DNA from 3 places in the Rhodococcus sp. IEGM 1318 genome. Region 2 is predicted to be linked to each of the others. Evidence: riboswitches for the same ligand, from Rfam matches in the RefSeq annotation. Region 2 holds a riboswitch; each other region holds the start of a gene.
What was found. A riboswitch is a leader RNA that binds a small molecule or an ion and turns the genes downstream of it on or off. The one in region 2 is predicted to bind cobalamin.
Positions count from the first base shown of each region.

Region 1: linked by a shared signal. The riboswitch ahead of R4P65_RS31720 (ABC transporter substrate-binding protein) and the one ahead of R4P65_RS02485 (ABC transporter substrate-binding protein) in region 2 are both predicted to bind cobalamin.
Region 3: linked by a shared signal. The riboswitch ahead of metE (5-methyltetrahydropteroyltriglutamate--homocysteine S-methyltransferase) and the one ahead of R4P65_RS02485 (ABC transporter substrate-binding protein) in region 2 are both predicted to bind cobalamin.

Region 1 covers NZ_JAWLSC010000027.1:5,053-9,162, reverse strand. Annotated here, with positions in the region: gene R4P65_RS31725 (class I SAM-dependent methyltransferase) at 1-614, opposite strand, end outside; gene R4P65_RS31720 (ABC transporter substrate-binding protein) at 615-1,610, opposite strand; cobalamin riboswitch at 1,668-1,849, opposite strand; gene R4P65_RS31715 (hypothetical protein) at 1,896-2,105, opposite strand; gene R4P65_RS31710 (SIP domain-containing protein) at 2,069-2,323, shown strand; gene R4P65_RS31700 (SDR family oxidoreductase) at 3,088-3,879, shown strand; gene R4P65_RS31695 (DUF1214 domain-containing protein) at 3,836-4,110, opposite strand, start outside.
Region 2 covers NZ_JAWLSC010000001.1:536,486-540,595, forward strand. Annotated here, with positions in the region: gene R4P65_RS02480 (MMPL family transporter) at 1-1,334, opposite strand, end outside; cobalamin riboswitch at 1,406-1,552, shown strand; gene R4P65_RS02485 (ABC transporter substrate-binding protein) at 1,668-2,663, shown strand; gene R4P65_RS02490 (iron ABC transporter permease) at 2,660-3,700, shown strand; gene R4P65_RS02495 (ABC transporter ATP-binding protein) at 3,787-4,110, shown strand, end outside.
Region 3 covers NZ_JAWLSC010000013.1:77,003-81,112, forward strand. Annotated here, with positions in the region: gene metE (5-methyltetrahydropteroyltriglutamate--homocysteine S-methyltransferase) at 1-1,358, opposite strand, end outside; cobalamin riboswitch at 1,517-1,718, opposite strand; gene R4P65_RS26190 (helix-turn-helix domain-containing protein) at 1,824-2,261, opposite strand; gene R4P65_RS26195 (response regulator transcription factor) at 2,483-3,112, opposite strand; gene R4P65_RS26200 (sensor histidine kinase) at 3,109-4,110, opposite strand, start outside.

The DNA of each region.
Region 1 (4,110 bases), on a different contig from region 2:
TCACGCTCGTCGGTCAGTGCCCCGATGCCGGGAGTGGCCCGCAACCCGTCCCACCAGCTGTCCCACTCGGGAGCACCGGCCGCAAAAGCGGAGCGTTGTGTCTGCTCGTCGTGAGCCTTCGCCCATCGCCTTATGACGGGGGAGCGGCCGTCGAAGCGAAAGTGATCACCGTTGAGCAGGACACCGTCTGGGCTCAGCAGTTCGCGGCACTGCCGGTACACCTCGACGAGCTGCTGCGGTTGCAACCAGTGCAGTGCGGTCGTCGACACGATCGCCTGAACCGGCGCAGTCACTGCAGTCGGCCAATCGGCTCCCGCCAGGTCTGCGTCGATCAGCTGCAGTCGGCCACCGAAACGAGTCGACGACTGACGGGTGACTTCCAGCAGCATCGGGTCGTAATCGATCCCTACAACGCCGGCGTGCTCGAACTTCTCGAGGATCCGGGCGCTCAGTGAACCCGGCCCGCAGGCGAGGTCGACGACCGTGAAGGGTGTCTGCGCGTACTGCAATTCGAGAACGTCGAGAATCACGTCGAAGCGCTTCTCGCGATCCGCGATGTATGCCGCTTGCTGGTCGTCCCACTGACGCACCAGTTCTCTGATCTCCGCGGACATCTAGACCACACCCAACTGGCGCAGCCCGTCGGAGAGCTGTTCGATGCCACCGACATTGCGGATCGAGGGATCCATCGTCGTGCCTTCGAGGATGATGTAACGCTTGTTCTTCACTGCGGTGAGCTTGCTGGCGACCGGGTCCGATTCGAGGAACGCGATCTTGTCTGCGGCACTGTCACCGTCTCCGCCGCGGTCGAGATCAGCGAGCACCAGCACGGTCGGGTCTCGATCGAGCACACTCTCCCAACCGATTTCGGGCCAGTACTGTTTGTTGTCGTCGAAGGCGTTTTTCGCACCCACCGCATCGGTCATGATTCCCGGTGCGCCGCAACATCCGGCGAAGTACGGAGTCTTCGTGGCGGCGTACCACCACGCCAACGTCACGTTTTCGGCTCCCAGTGACGCCGTGGCGGTGGCCGCGCGATCCTTCAGGCTCTCGGTCAGCTCGGAACCTTTGTCTTTGACATCGAACAGTGTTGCCACGTCGCCGATTTCGGAGTAGAGGTCGTCGAGCGTGAGGGCCTTGCTCTGCTCGGCATCCTGACCGGTGCACTCACTGGGCGACTGATACGTCGCGACCCCGAGGTCGGTGAACTTGGTCCGGTCGGCGATGCCTTCCGAGGTGAACGTGTAGTTGAAGGTCGTGTAGACCATGTCCGGTTCGCGTTCGAGGACACTCTCGAATGAAGGGAACTCGGTGTCGAAGGCCTTCACCTGACCACGCGCCTCGCGCAGTTCGGGGAGGACGTCGTCATCGCTCATGGCGTAGCCGGCCATCCGGTCCTGCACTCCCAGCGCGAACAGCATTTCGGCCGCAGGCTGATTTACCGCGATCGCCCGTTCGATCGGTCGCTCCACCGTGACGTCTCGGCCACAGTTCTGGACTGAGGCGCTGGATTGTTCGGCAGAACTGTCGTCGGAGGAACAGGCAACCAACGATGCGCCCAACAGGGCTGCAACGGCAGCGGCGGGTAGGCGAAGTCTGGACAGACGCATGGAATCTCGTTCTCGCAGGGGCTCGTTCGCGGAGCCCGTTACCGTGTGAACAGGCGTCTGTTGACCCCTGCTGCCAGCCGGTATTCGGACTCGAGATCGCCCCACCCGAGCGCCTTCCCAGATTCTCATCCAGTGGCGTAAGCCCGGGCGGTCACCCTCACCGCTGCGCGTCAGTTCCGGATTCACACCGGATTCCCTGACCCCCTGTGTGGAGGTCTGCTGGCACAGAGGAACTTATCACCGCAGTGCACGGCCGGTCAGGTCGGCCGGTGTACGCGATCAGATCTAGATGGCCAGGTCGTCGATGTCGGTCAGGGTTCCGCCGTCGGCGAGGATGCGCTCGTAGTTCTCGCGCCGATGGAGGTCGATCTCGGTGTTGCTGACGCCCTGCTTCGGGTAGCCGAATATCGCGACGTCGTTTTTGTCGAGCCCGACGGTCGACCGAAAGTGCTTCCGGATTGCGCGCTTCTCACTGCGCTCACCGGCGCCCGACACTACGTAGCTCTCGGGATCGGCGAGCTCGCTCTCTTTTTCTGGACGACACCGCAATACCGGCGTTGCAATCGATCATCGAGCAGTTGCCTGCCGACGTCGTCGGAATCGGCTGGGTCACAACAGATGACGAGGTCGCCTGCACCGAACTGCCCACCCTTCCCGGTCTGGCTCTTCTGTCCGTGCAGGACCACGTCGATGACGATCGATCCGCTCGCTGAATCGTAGGAACTCACCGTGTACACGCGCGAAGCGTCGTCGAAGTCCGGTCCGAGATTCATGCGTACCGTCACATTCGGGCGTGACCAGGTTGGGTCGTCGGTCGACTCGCTCAAGCGAGCGGTGATCCTCAGTAGATGGTCGCTCGGTCGCTCCATTGCCTCGACGGTCGCGAGAACGTCGTTGAGTCCGCGATTGTGGTCGGCGCTGCGTAGCACCGCAGTTGGCATCTTGGTTGGCATCTTGGTTGGTGTAGTGCCGCCGACGTCCGGTGCACATGTCATCAGTTGTGCTCCTGGATCGGATTGTTGAGGTGACGACCAGGTTAGTGTTGCCTAAGTAGGTTCAGTTGTCCGGAAGCGACATCTGTTTACCTGAAAGGACACGCTCCGCGAACAATGCGTTTGAGCGACCTGTGCTCGCGCTGCTACCGTGCTTGTGATGTCCATACGCCGCTCTTCTCTCGCTTCCGGCCGTGCACTGCGCACGGCCCGATTCGGCGTAGCGACATTCCGACGGGGGCGTAAGGCGATCGACCGCCGCCCCTCTGGTCTCGTCTGGATCGAAAGAGCCTTGGCCGCACCGGCCGGATCCGTCTGACATTCGCCACTTCGGCGGGCATTGCCTCGCTGAGATTTCGCAGTGCCGCACCTGTTGCAGTGCTGCGCATTTCCCGTACCTGAAGTTTCTCGCGGGTGAGTTGTGAGTGTCGGCGCCACCGAGCCTGGATTACCAGCCAACTCGTTTTCGTGAAAGGTACACAGCAATGAATCGTTTCGAAGGTCGTCGTATTCTCGTCACCGGCGCAGGATCTGGAATCGGGCAGGCCACCGCGCTGCGGTTGCTCGCCGAAGGTGGCCGAGTGGTTGCTGCCGACATCTCCGAGAAGGGTTTGGCGAACACCCGGAAGTCGGCAGAACATGCCTCGACGGAGGGGCGCCTCGACACCCTCGTCGTCGATATCGGTGACGAGAGTTCCGTCATCGAGGTTGTGGGTCAGGCGATTTCGACTCTCGGCGGATTGAACGTACTGGTCAACGCCGCCGGGATACTGCGTGGTGGGCACACCCACGAGACCTCGCTGGACCTGTGGAATCAGGTGCTCTCCGTGAACTTGACGGGCACTTTCCTCGTCACTCGTCAGGCACTGCCGGCTCTCCTTGCCGCCGGCAACGCAGTCGTGGTGAATTTCAGTTCCACCTCCGCTGCCTTCGCGCACCCGTACATGGCCGCGTATGCCGCAAGTAAGGGAGGAATCCAGTCCTTCACTCACGCACTGGCTCTCGAATACGGCAAGCAGGGTCTGCGTGCCGTCGCGGTAGCTCCGGGCAGTGTGAAGAGCGGGATCACCGACACCACGGCGTCGTACTTGCCTGAAGACACCGACTGGTCGCTCTTCGGCAAGTTGTCACCGATTCTGAGCACTGATCTGGAGTCCGGTGGTGCCCCCATGGCCGGGCCGGAAAGTGTTGCGGGAGTTATCGCGATGCTGGCATCCGACGATGGTGCCTTCATCACGGGCACGGAGATCCGTGTCGACGGCGGCACACACGCCTGATTCTGCGTCCGTCTGACGGCCTACCCCCCAGGCAGGCCGTCAGACGCGAGCCGTCATTCTCGCGAGCGAGTGATGGCGGGGACGACGTAGGACTGATCGAGCACGGCGGCGAAGGTTCGTACATTCTCAGTACCGGTCGGAAATCCCCGCGCGGGGCGGGCAGCCAGTTTGCCTTCGCCGTGAGATCTTTCGGCTCTTCGTGGCTGATCGTGATCGTCAGCGACCAGAAGG
Region 2 (4,110 bases):
GCGGACTCGGCGATCGCTGCACCTTCGGCCGGGGTGAGAGTGTTCCCGTCCTCGGCCTGAAGGATCAACGTCGCGCCGTTACCGGTCTGAGGGAAGTCGTTGACCAACGTGTCCATCGCGACGCGAGCGGGGTCGTTGTCCGGCAGTGCGGTGTACGAGAGTTCTCCCAAACGGGCGCCGAGCAGAGGCGAGGCCATCACGAGCAGCACGGCCACGATCGTCACCGAGACCGCGACCGGACGCTTCATCACCCACGTGACGACGCGGCCCCAGAACTTGCGCGAGCGTTCCTCGCCGCGTTGCGCCGCATCCTTGCGCCACGTCAGGGCGTTGATGCGATGCCCCAGAATGGCAAGCAGCGCAGGCACAGCGGTCAGCGACAGGACTGCCGCGCTCAGTACTGCAGCGATCGCACCGAAGCCCAGAGACCGGATGACGGCCTGCGGGAAAACGAGCATGCCGCTGAACGCACAGATCAGCAGTAGACCCGAGAACATGACGGTGCGACCCGCCGTCAGAACTGTTCGCTGGGCAGCAGCTCCCGGATCCGAGCCTGAATTCAGTTCTTCACGGAACCGGCCGACCACGAACAGTCCGTAGTCGATCGCCAGTCCCAACCCGAGAAGAGAAGCGACGTTGATCGAGAATGAGGACACATCGGTGACCAAGGTGAGGATCCGGAGAACCGCCAATGCGCTCAGGACACTGAGTACACCTACGAACACCGGAACCGCGGCAGCGACGACGCCGCCGAAGATGAAGACCAGCAGCACCAGAGTGATCGGAATGGCGATGGCCTCGGCGACAACCAGGTCTTTCTCGAGTTTGGTGTTGAATGCGACGCCGACGACGGTGTTGCCCGCGAATTGTGCCTCGGCGCCTTCGACTTCGAGCTTCGGCAAGAGATCGGCGAAAGTGGCCGGCGTGACTCCCGAGTCCGGTGCCAACGTGATCGCAACGGCGCCCATGGATCCGTCGTTCGAGAGCAGACTGGCCTTGGCCGCCGCGTCCGTTCCCCAATACGACTTCACCGACGCCGTCGGCACTTCCGTTTTGAACTGGTCGACCGCGGCCGTCACTGCCGGCCCGATGTCGTCCAGGGTCTTACCGCCTGTGGGCGAATAGATCGCGATGATGTCCGGGGTCTGTGGGCCGAGGTTGTCTTCGATGATGTCGGCGACTTTCGCGGAGTCACTGCCCGGATCGATGAATCCGCCCTGGCTGAGCTTGCCGAATACTCCGAGTCCCCACACCCCACTGATGAGAACTATCAGAACCGCGAGGCTCAGTACCCACCATTTCCGGGCGACGACGGTTTGGGCCCAGCGTGTCATGTATCAACTCCGGTGTGTGGGGGCGTCTGGCCAGATCGACTGTAGTGGGCGTTTGGTCTTGAATCGGAAACGTCATGCATACTGCTCGAAGCACTTGCAAGCCACGCGTGTGGGGGAAGCCGGTCCGAATCCGGCGCTGACCCGCAACGGTAGGTCGATTCTCGGTAGTCACCGAGTGTCGGCAAGCCCGATTACCCACCGCGCGGTGTGCGACATCCATTCGTCGTGGTCTACGAAAAGGAAGTCCAGCAGGAGCTCTGGCCGAGGATCAGTGTGCGGGTGGAGTTGTCTGTCGGATTCTCATTCGTGGCTCAGAGCCCTTACGAGGTCCCCGTGTCACTTCAGTTCTCCCCGTCCCGCGCCGCCGCTGTTCTCATCGCGGTCGCCTTGGTTTCGGCAGGTTGTTCCAAAGGTCAGGAATCAGAGTCGGCGTCTGCTGCGGAATCCTTCGCACAGCCGGTGTCCGTGACCAACTGCGATCGCGAGATGACCTTCGATTCGCCGCCGCAGCGCATCGTGTCTTTGAACGGACACGTCACCGAAGCCCTCATCGAGATCGGCGCGGGTGATCGGATTGTCGGGCGGGCTTACAGTGACAACCCGCCAACTGCCGAGACCGCCGATGTATTCAACAAGATTCCCAGCCTCTCCGATACGTTTCCGAGCATGGAGCAGGTTCTCGACGTCGATCCGGACTTCGTGGTCGGAGGAATGACCAGTGCCTTCAACGAGAAGCAAGGCCGTTCCCGAGACGCTTTCGGCGAGCGCGGAATCAACACCTTCCTCTTCTCCGAATACTGTGGCACCGGTTTCCCCGACATCGGATTGCTCGAGAACGACTACACGCAACTCGGTCGAGTCCTGGGCGTCGAAGATTCCGCCCGCGAGGTCGCCGAGGAGATCAGCGATGGTCTCGATTCCGTCCGCGCTTCGGTCGGGGACGCGGCGCCGGTGCCGACCTTCTTCTACGACAGCGGTGACCAGGTTCCGACGACAATCGGCGGAGTCGGCGTCGGTCAATTGGTCGCGGAATACTCCGGCGTCTCGAACATCTTCGCCGAAGGGACAAAGCCGTACATCGACGCATCGTGGGAAGCTGTTGCCGAGCGTGCACCCCAGGCGATCGTGGTCATCGACTACGGCGACAAGACGGCCGACCAGAAGATCGACTTCCTCCGTGCCCAGCCGTTGATGGCGACCACCCCTGCTGTGCAGCAGAACCGGTTCGTCGTGGTTCCTCTCGCTGACCTGTTCGAGAGTTCACGGTTGGTGCGTTCGGCACAGACCATCGCGACAGCCTTCCATCCGGGCGCTGACGCGGCGAAGTGACCCGCACGCGTTACGGGTACGGCGCCCTGCTTGTCGGCTTGGCGATCGCCTTGGCGATCGTACTGGGGTTGGCCGTCTCCTTGGGATCGGTTCGCATTCCCGTCGGTGACGTCTGGGCGATAGTCGGAGCCCGTTTGGCGCCAGGGACTTTCGAGACATGGTGGACCGCGGCGCGGGAGTCGATCGTGATCGATTCTCGCCTACCGCGTGCCCTCACGGCTGCGGTGGTGGGTGCGTCCTTGGCGATGTCGGGTGCTGTTGCTCAGGCTGTCACACGGAATCCTCTTGCCGACCCGTATCTACTCGGAGTGTCGTCGGGTGCGGGATTCATGGTGGTGCTTGTGTCGGTGCTGGGTTTCGGTGCCGGCCTCCTCGGGGTTTTCACGATTCCGGTCGCAGCATTCGTCGGGGCGATGATCCCGTTGTTCCTCGCGCTGCTGATCGGCGGCCGGTATCCGCAGCCGACCGCGATCATTTTGGTGGGTGTCGCGCTCGCCCAGATATTCTCGGCGCTCATCACCTTTTGCATCCTGGTGTTGGCCGATGATCGGCACGTGACGTCGGTGATGCACTGGATTGCCGGCGGATTCGGAGATGCGCGATGGTCGACGCTGATCTTCCCGACTATGGCGCTAGTCGTCGTCGGTGCCGCGCTACTGTTCAGTTCGCGGTGGATGGACGTCTTGCAGACCGGTGACGACGGGGCTGCTGCACTCGGTATGAACGTCCGACGGTTCCGTGTCTTGTCCTTGCTCGCGGTCTCCGTACTGGCGGGCGCGGCAGTCAGCGTTGCCGGTGGAATCGGTTTCATCGGTCTGCTGATCCCACATCTGGCAGGCTTCATCGTCGGCACCAGAGCAATTCGACTGCTCCCTGCTGCAGCCCTGCTGGGCGCCGTCGCGATGGTTGCCGCGGATACCGCTGCGCGCTCGGTGGCGCAATCCACTGAAGTCCCGGTCGGGGTGATCACCGCCCTCGTCGGTGCGCCGATTTTCGTCTGGATGCTCTACCGGCAGTATCGGAGGCTCGAACAGTGACGCAAGCCAGAACAGTGACACAGGACAGAACAGTGACACAGGACAGAACAGTGACACAGGACAGAACAGTGACACAGGACAGAACAGTGACACTCCCGAAGGACGCCGAAGCTGCGCCTCTGCTCGAACTCGTCGAGACCCGGGCGAGGCTCGGCAACCGCGAAGTCTTGCGCGGCATCACTTTCGCAGTGACGTCTGGTGAAATATTGGGCTTGGTCGGACCGAACGGCAGTGGCAAGACGACGGCACTGCGCTGCTGCTACAACGCTTTGACGCCGACAGGTGGAGCAGTTCTGATCGATCAAGCCGACTCGACGACGCTCTCGCGTAAGGACATCGCCAAAACCATCTCGGCGAGCGTCCAGGAACCTACTGTCTCGGCGGGTCTTTCGGTTCGTGAATCGATCGCA
Region 3 (4,110 bases), on a different contig from region 2:
TCGATCTCACCCTTGCGCAGCGCCGCGCGAGCGATACGGATCTTCGACGTTTGTGGGTACGAGCCGATAGTCGTCGAGGGCAGCGGTGGCAGAGAAAGCAACTCGTCCTGGGCAGCGCGGCGCTCGGCGGCGGGCGCGCGACCGGTCGCCGAGCTCAGAACGGCGTCCAGCCGGCCTCGAACGCTCGCGTCATTGAGTCTGCGATCGTCCTTGCGGGTCGACGCGGCAGCTCGTGCCAGCGCGAACTCGTCCTCCACCGACTCTCGTCCCTGTGTGAGAGCGGTTGCGAGAGTGACCACTTCCTTGACCTTCTCGGTGCCGAACGCGAGCCACGAGCGCAGGGCCTTGTCGACATCGGCTTCTGCGTCGAGAGTGTACGGAACGTGCAGCAGGGAGCACGATGTGGAGACGGCAAGAGTATCCACGCTGCCCAACAGAGCACCCAACGTGCTCAGTGCCGAATCCAGATCCGACCGCCAGATGTTTCGTCCGTCGACCACTCCGGCGACGACCAGTTTGCGGGCGAGTTCGGGGACGGAGCCGATCGAGTCCTGACCGGCCACCAGATCGACGGCAAATCCTTCGACACCGGTGGACGCGAGTGCGGGCAGCGCGTCACGCAGCGAGCCGAAGTATGACGCCAACAGGATCGACGGCCGCTCGGTCAGTGCCGAAAGCTGTTCGTACGCAGCGCGTGCCGCTTCGGTTTCCTCGTCGGTGCGATCACCTACGAGAGCCGGTTCGTCGAGCTGAACCCACTCCGCGCCGGCCTTCGCGAGCCGACCGAGTAGATCCGCGTAGAGGGGGAGCAGTTCGTCGAGCCGCGAGAGCAGAGGCTCGTCAGTGCCGACAGACTTCGAAAGCAACAGGAAGGTGACCGGTCCGATGACGACCGGGCGGGCTGCAATGCCGTCGGAAAGTGCTTCTGCGAGTTCGGACAAGACTTTGGACGGGTCGAGTGCGAACGTGGTGGACGGCGAGATCTCCGGCACCAGGTAGTGGTAATTGGTGTCGAACCACTTCGTCATTTCGAGCGGCGCGATGGTGTCCGTCCCACGGGCAGCTGCAAAGTAGCGGTCCAACGGATCGGCGACCGATGCGACGCGATCGGGAAGTGCTCCGAGAAGAACTGCGGTGTCGAGCATTTGATCGTAGAAGGAGAAGGTGTTGACCGGGATCGAGTCGAGGCCCAGGTCACGGAGGTCGGCCAAGCCCTGCCGACGGAGGTCACGGGCGACGCTCTGCAAGGCGTCGGCGTCGATGCGCCCCGCCCAGTAGCTTTCGGTTGCCCGCTTGAGTTCTCGATGAGGACCGATGCGCGGTGAGCCCAGCACGGTCGAAGTGAATGTCGTTGTCACGGAGTTTCTCCAGATTGCCAATGCACTGATGGCCACTGCCGGCAGACGGGTACACCTCACGAGACCCCTAGCTTCGGCGGGCAGCACTGCCCGAACCACGCACGAGGTCCGATGGAGATCTACACGCCCATTCCACGAGGCGGTGGACCGTCGGGCACGGCGTGCCCGACACAGTCGGCAGGTCTTCGGACTCGCGGGCACTCGATCGAGTTGGATCGAACCTACTGGCCGTCGCTTCCCAGGCGGATGCCCAGTGCACATAAACGGCGGTCGTTCCTGCTTACCGCTGCGGGACAGTCCCGGATTTTCACCGGGTTCCCTCTCACTCCGTCAGCTTGCGCTGACGGGGCTTCGACGCCGGGAACAGTCTTCGGGGCTCCTCATGACCGTGCCGGGCGAACCAGCTGCACCGATCAGCATAAGGCCAACCCTCCCTGCGCAGTCAAGGAGAGTCGGCGAAGGGCGCTACGCGCGTGACATGTAGGAATTCGAGTCCGGTGGTACGCGCGGAAGATTCTCGGAGGAACGTAGATTCTCCGCCATTTCCACAAGCAGATCCTGCGAAGACGGTGAGAGATCGACGACCCGAGCAGTGAGGTTTCGCAGGCGCACGTTGTGCAGCTGTTCGAGAAGAGAGAGGTCTGCTTCGCCACCGGAGATGGTCGGTGGAGTGTGGTCGGACGGGGCGTAGAAGTAGTCCGGATGGACGTTGAAGAAGTGGGCGAGGGCAGCGACCACTTCGGGTGACGGGTTGGTTCGGACGCCGGTGCGTAGTTGCGACAGGTACGGCGTCGAGATGCGGCAACCGAACTCGGTCATGCCGCGAACGACCATCGCGTTGGTGACGTGAAAGTCGGCAGTCTCGAACAGCGAGTTCAAGCGATCGTTGAACTGGTTCGACATGAGACGTCCCTTCCTCCGTTACGCACAGGCTCCGTCGATTCAATTAACTGCATCATAGCCAGTTATCGAACGATTAGCTGGTTTGGATTCTCACGAAGGGGGTCGTTTGCAGGGAAAATCCCTAGGGTAGAAGGTCCCTACTTTGAGTGATCTGGACAATTCGTCATCAAGAATCGAAGGGCGGACTATTTGCCGGCGAAGCGGATTCGGTCATGTGCGAATCAGAGCCAGCCGTTCGACTCGGCGATTCTCACGGCTTCGGCGCGGGTCGTGGCACCCGTCTTACCCATTGCGGACGACAGGTGGTTTCGAACTGTCCCTGCGGACAAGAACAGCGCCCCTGCGATGGCCGCCACGGGTGCGCCGTCGTGAGCAGCGCGCAGTACTTGGGTCTCACGCTCCGTCAGGGGCGACTCGCCGCTGACGAGGCTGTCAGCCGCAAGGGTGGGATCGACGACGCGCAGTCCGGCATGAACACGCCTGACCGCGTCGGCAAGCTGCCTGGCAGGTGTGTCCTTGACGACGAACCCGCCGGCCCCCGCGTGAAGGGCTTTACGGAGAAATCCTGGGCGCCCGAACGTGGTGACGATCAGAACCCGGGTCTCGGGTGCTGCTTCGCGAAGGGCCGCTGTCGCGGCGATACCGTCCATGCCGGGCATCTCGACGTCGAGAAGTGCGACGTCTGGACTGTGCTCGAGTACGGCAGCCACCACCTCGTCACCGCGGCCGACCTCGGCCACCACGGACAGATCGGATTCCAGATCGAGTAGCGCGGCCAAAGCTCCTCGCACGAGCGCCTGGTCGTCCGCCAAGAGCAGCCGTATGGTTGCTCGATCGCCCTGGTTGCTCACACTTTCTCCTGTTCGACGACCTGAAGTGCAAACCCTTGCGGTTCGGGATGAGTGATGATCAGTCGTGCGCCCGACGCGCCGGCCCGCTCACGCAATCCGATCAGACCGTTGCCGGAAGACGTCGACCCGGCCCCTCGTCCGTCGTCGACGACAGACGCGCTTCTTTCGTCGACCGTGATCCGACAGTGTGTTGCTCCGCTGTGCCGAACCACGTTGGTGACACCCTCACGGATCGTCCATGCGAAGAGTTCTCGGAGGCGAGTGGGGACCATGTCGGTACTGCTCGGCACGTCGTCCTCGATTCCTGCCGCACGCAATGCCTCTCGCGCACGGGCTATCTCGACGGGAAGTGAAATTCCACGAAATCCTTCGACGGCCGAGCGCACGTCCGCAAGCGCGTCTCGAGAGAGCCTTTCGAGATCGTCGAGTTCGCTGCGTGCACGTTCTGTGTCGACGTCCAGTAGGCGGTTGGCCAGTTCGGCTTTGATCGTGATGACGGTCAGCGAGTGCCCGAGTATGTCGTGCAGATCGCGCGCCATCCTCGTTCGCTCCTCCGTGATTGCTCGCTGCTCTTGCTCTTCGCGTTCATGGAGCATGGCGAAGTTGCGGCTGATCAGGGACATGATTCCCCAGGTCGCGAACGCGGCCGCGCAGACTCCGAGTGAGAGCCCGGAGTAATTTCCCCACCCGGACGAGAGGCTGACTATCTCCACGGAGGCTGCAAACACCAAGGCGAGAATGCCGCCCGCGACGGTCGGCAGCAGCGTCACCGCTGTCACCGCGAGATACGGTGCGGCTGCCAAACCCGTCGGCCCGACGCTGACGATCATCACGGCGGCCAACGCGGTCAGAGCGGCCAGAGCCAGTGCAGCTTCGCGAATTTTCGGCCGAGTCATTGTCATTCGGCGCCGCTGCTGAGTTGTGGCGAACGTGTACAGGTAGAGCGCACTGAAGGTGATCGTCGCGAGAATCCCTGTCCAGCCGCGCACTTCGTCGCG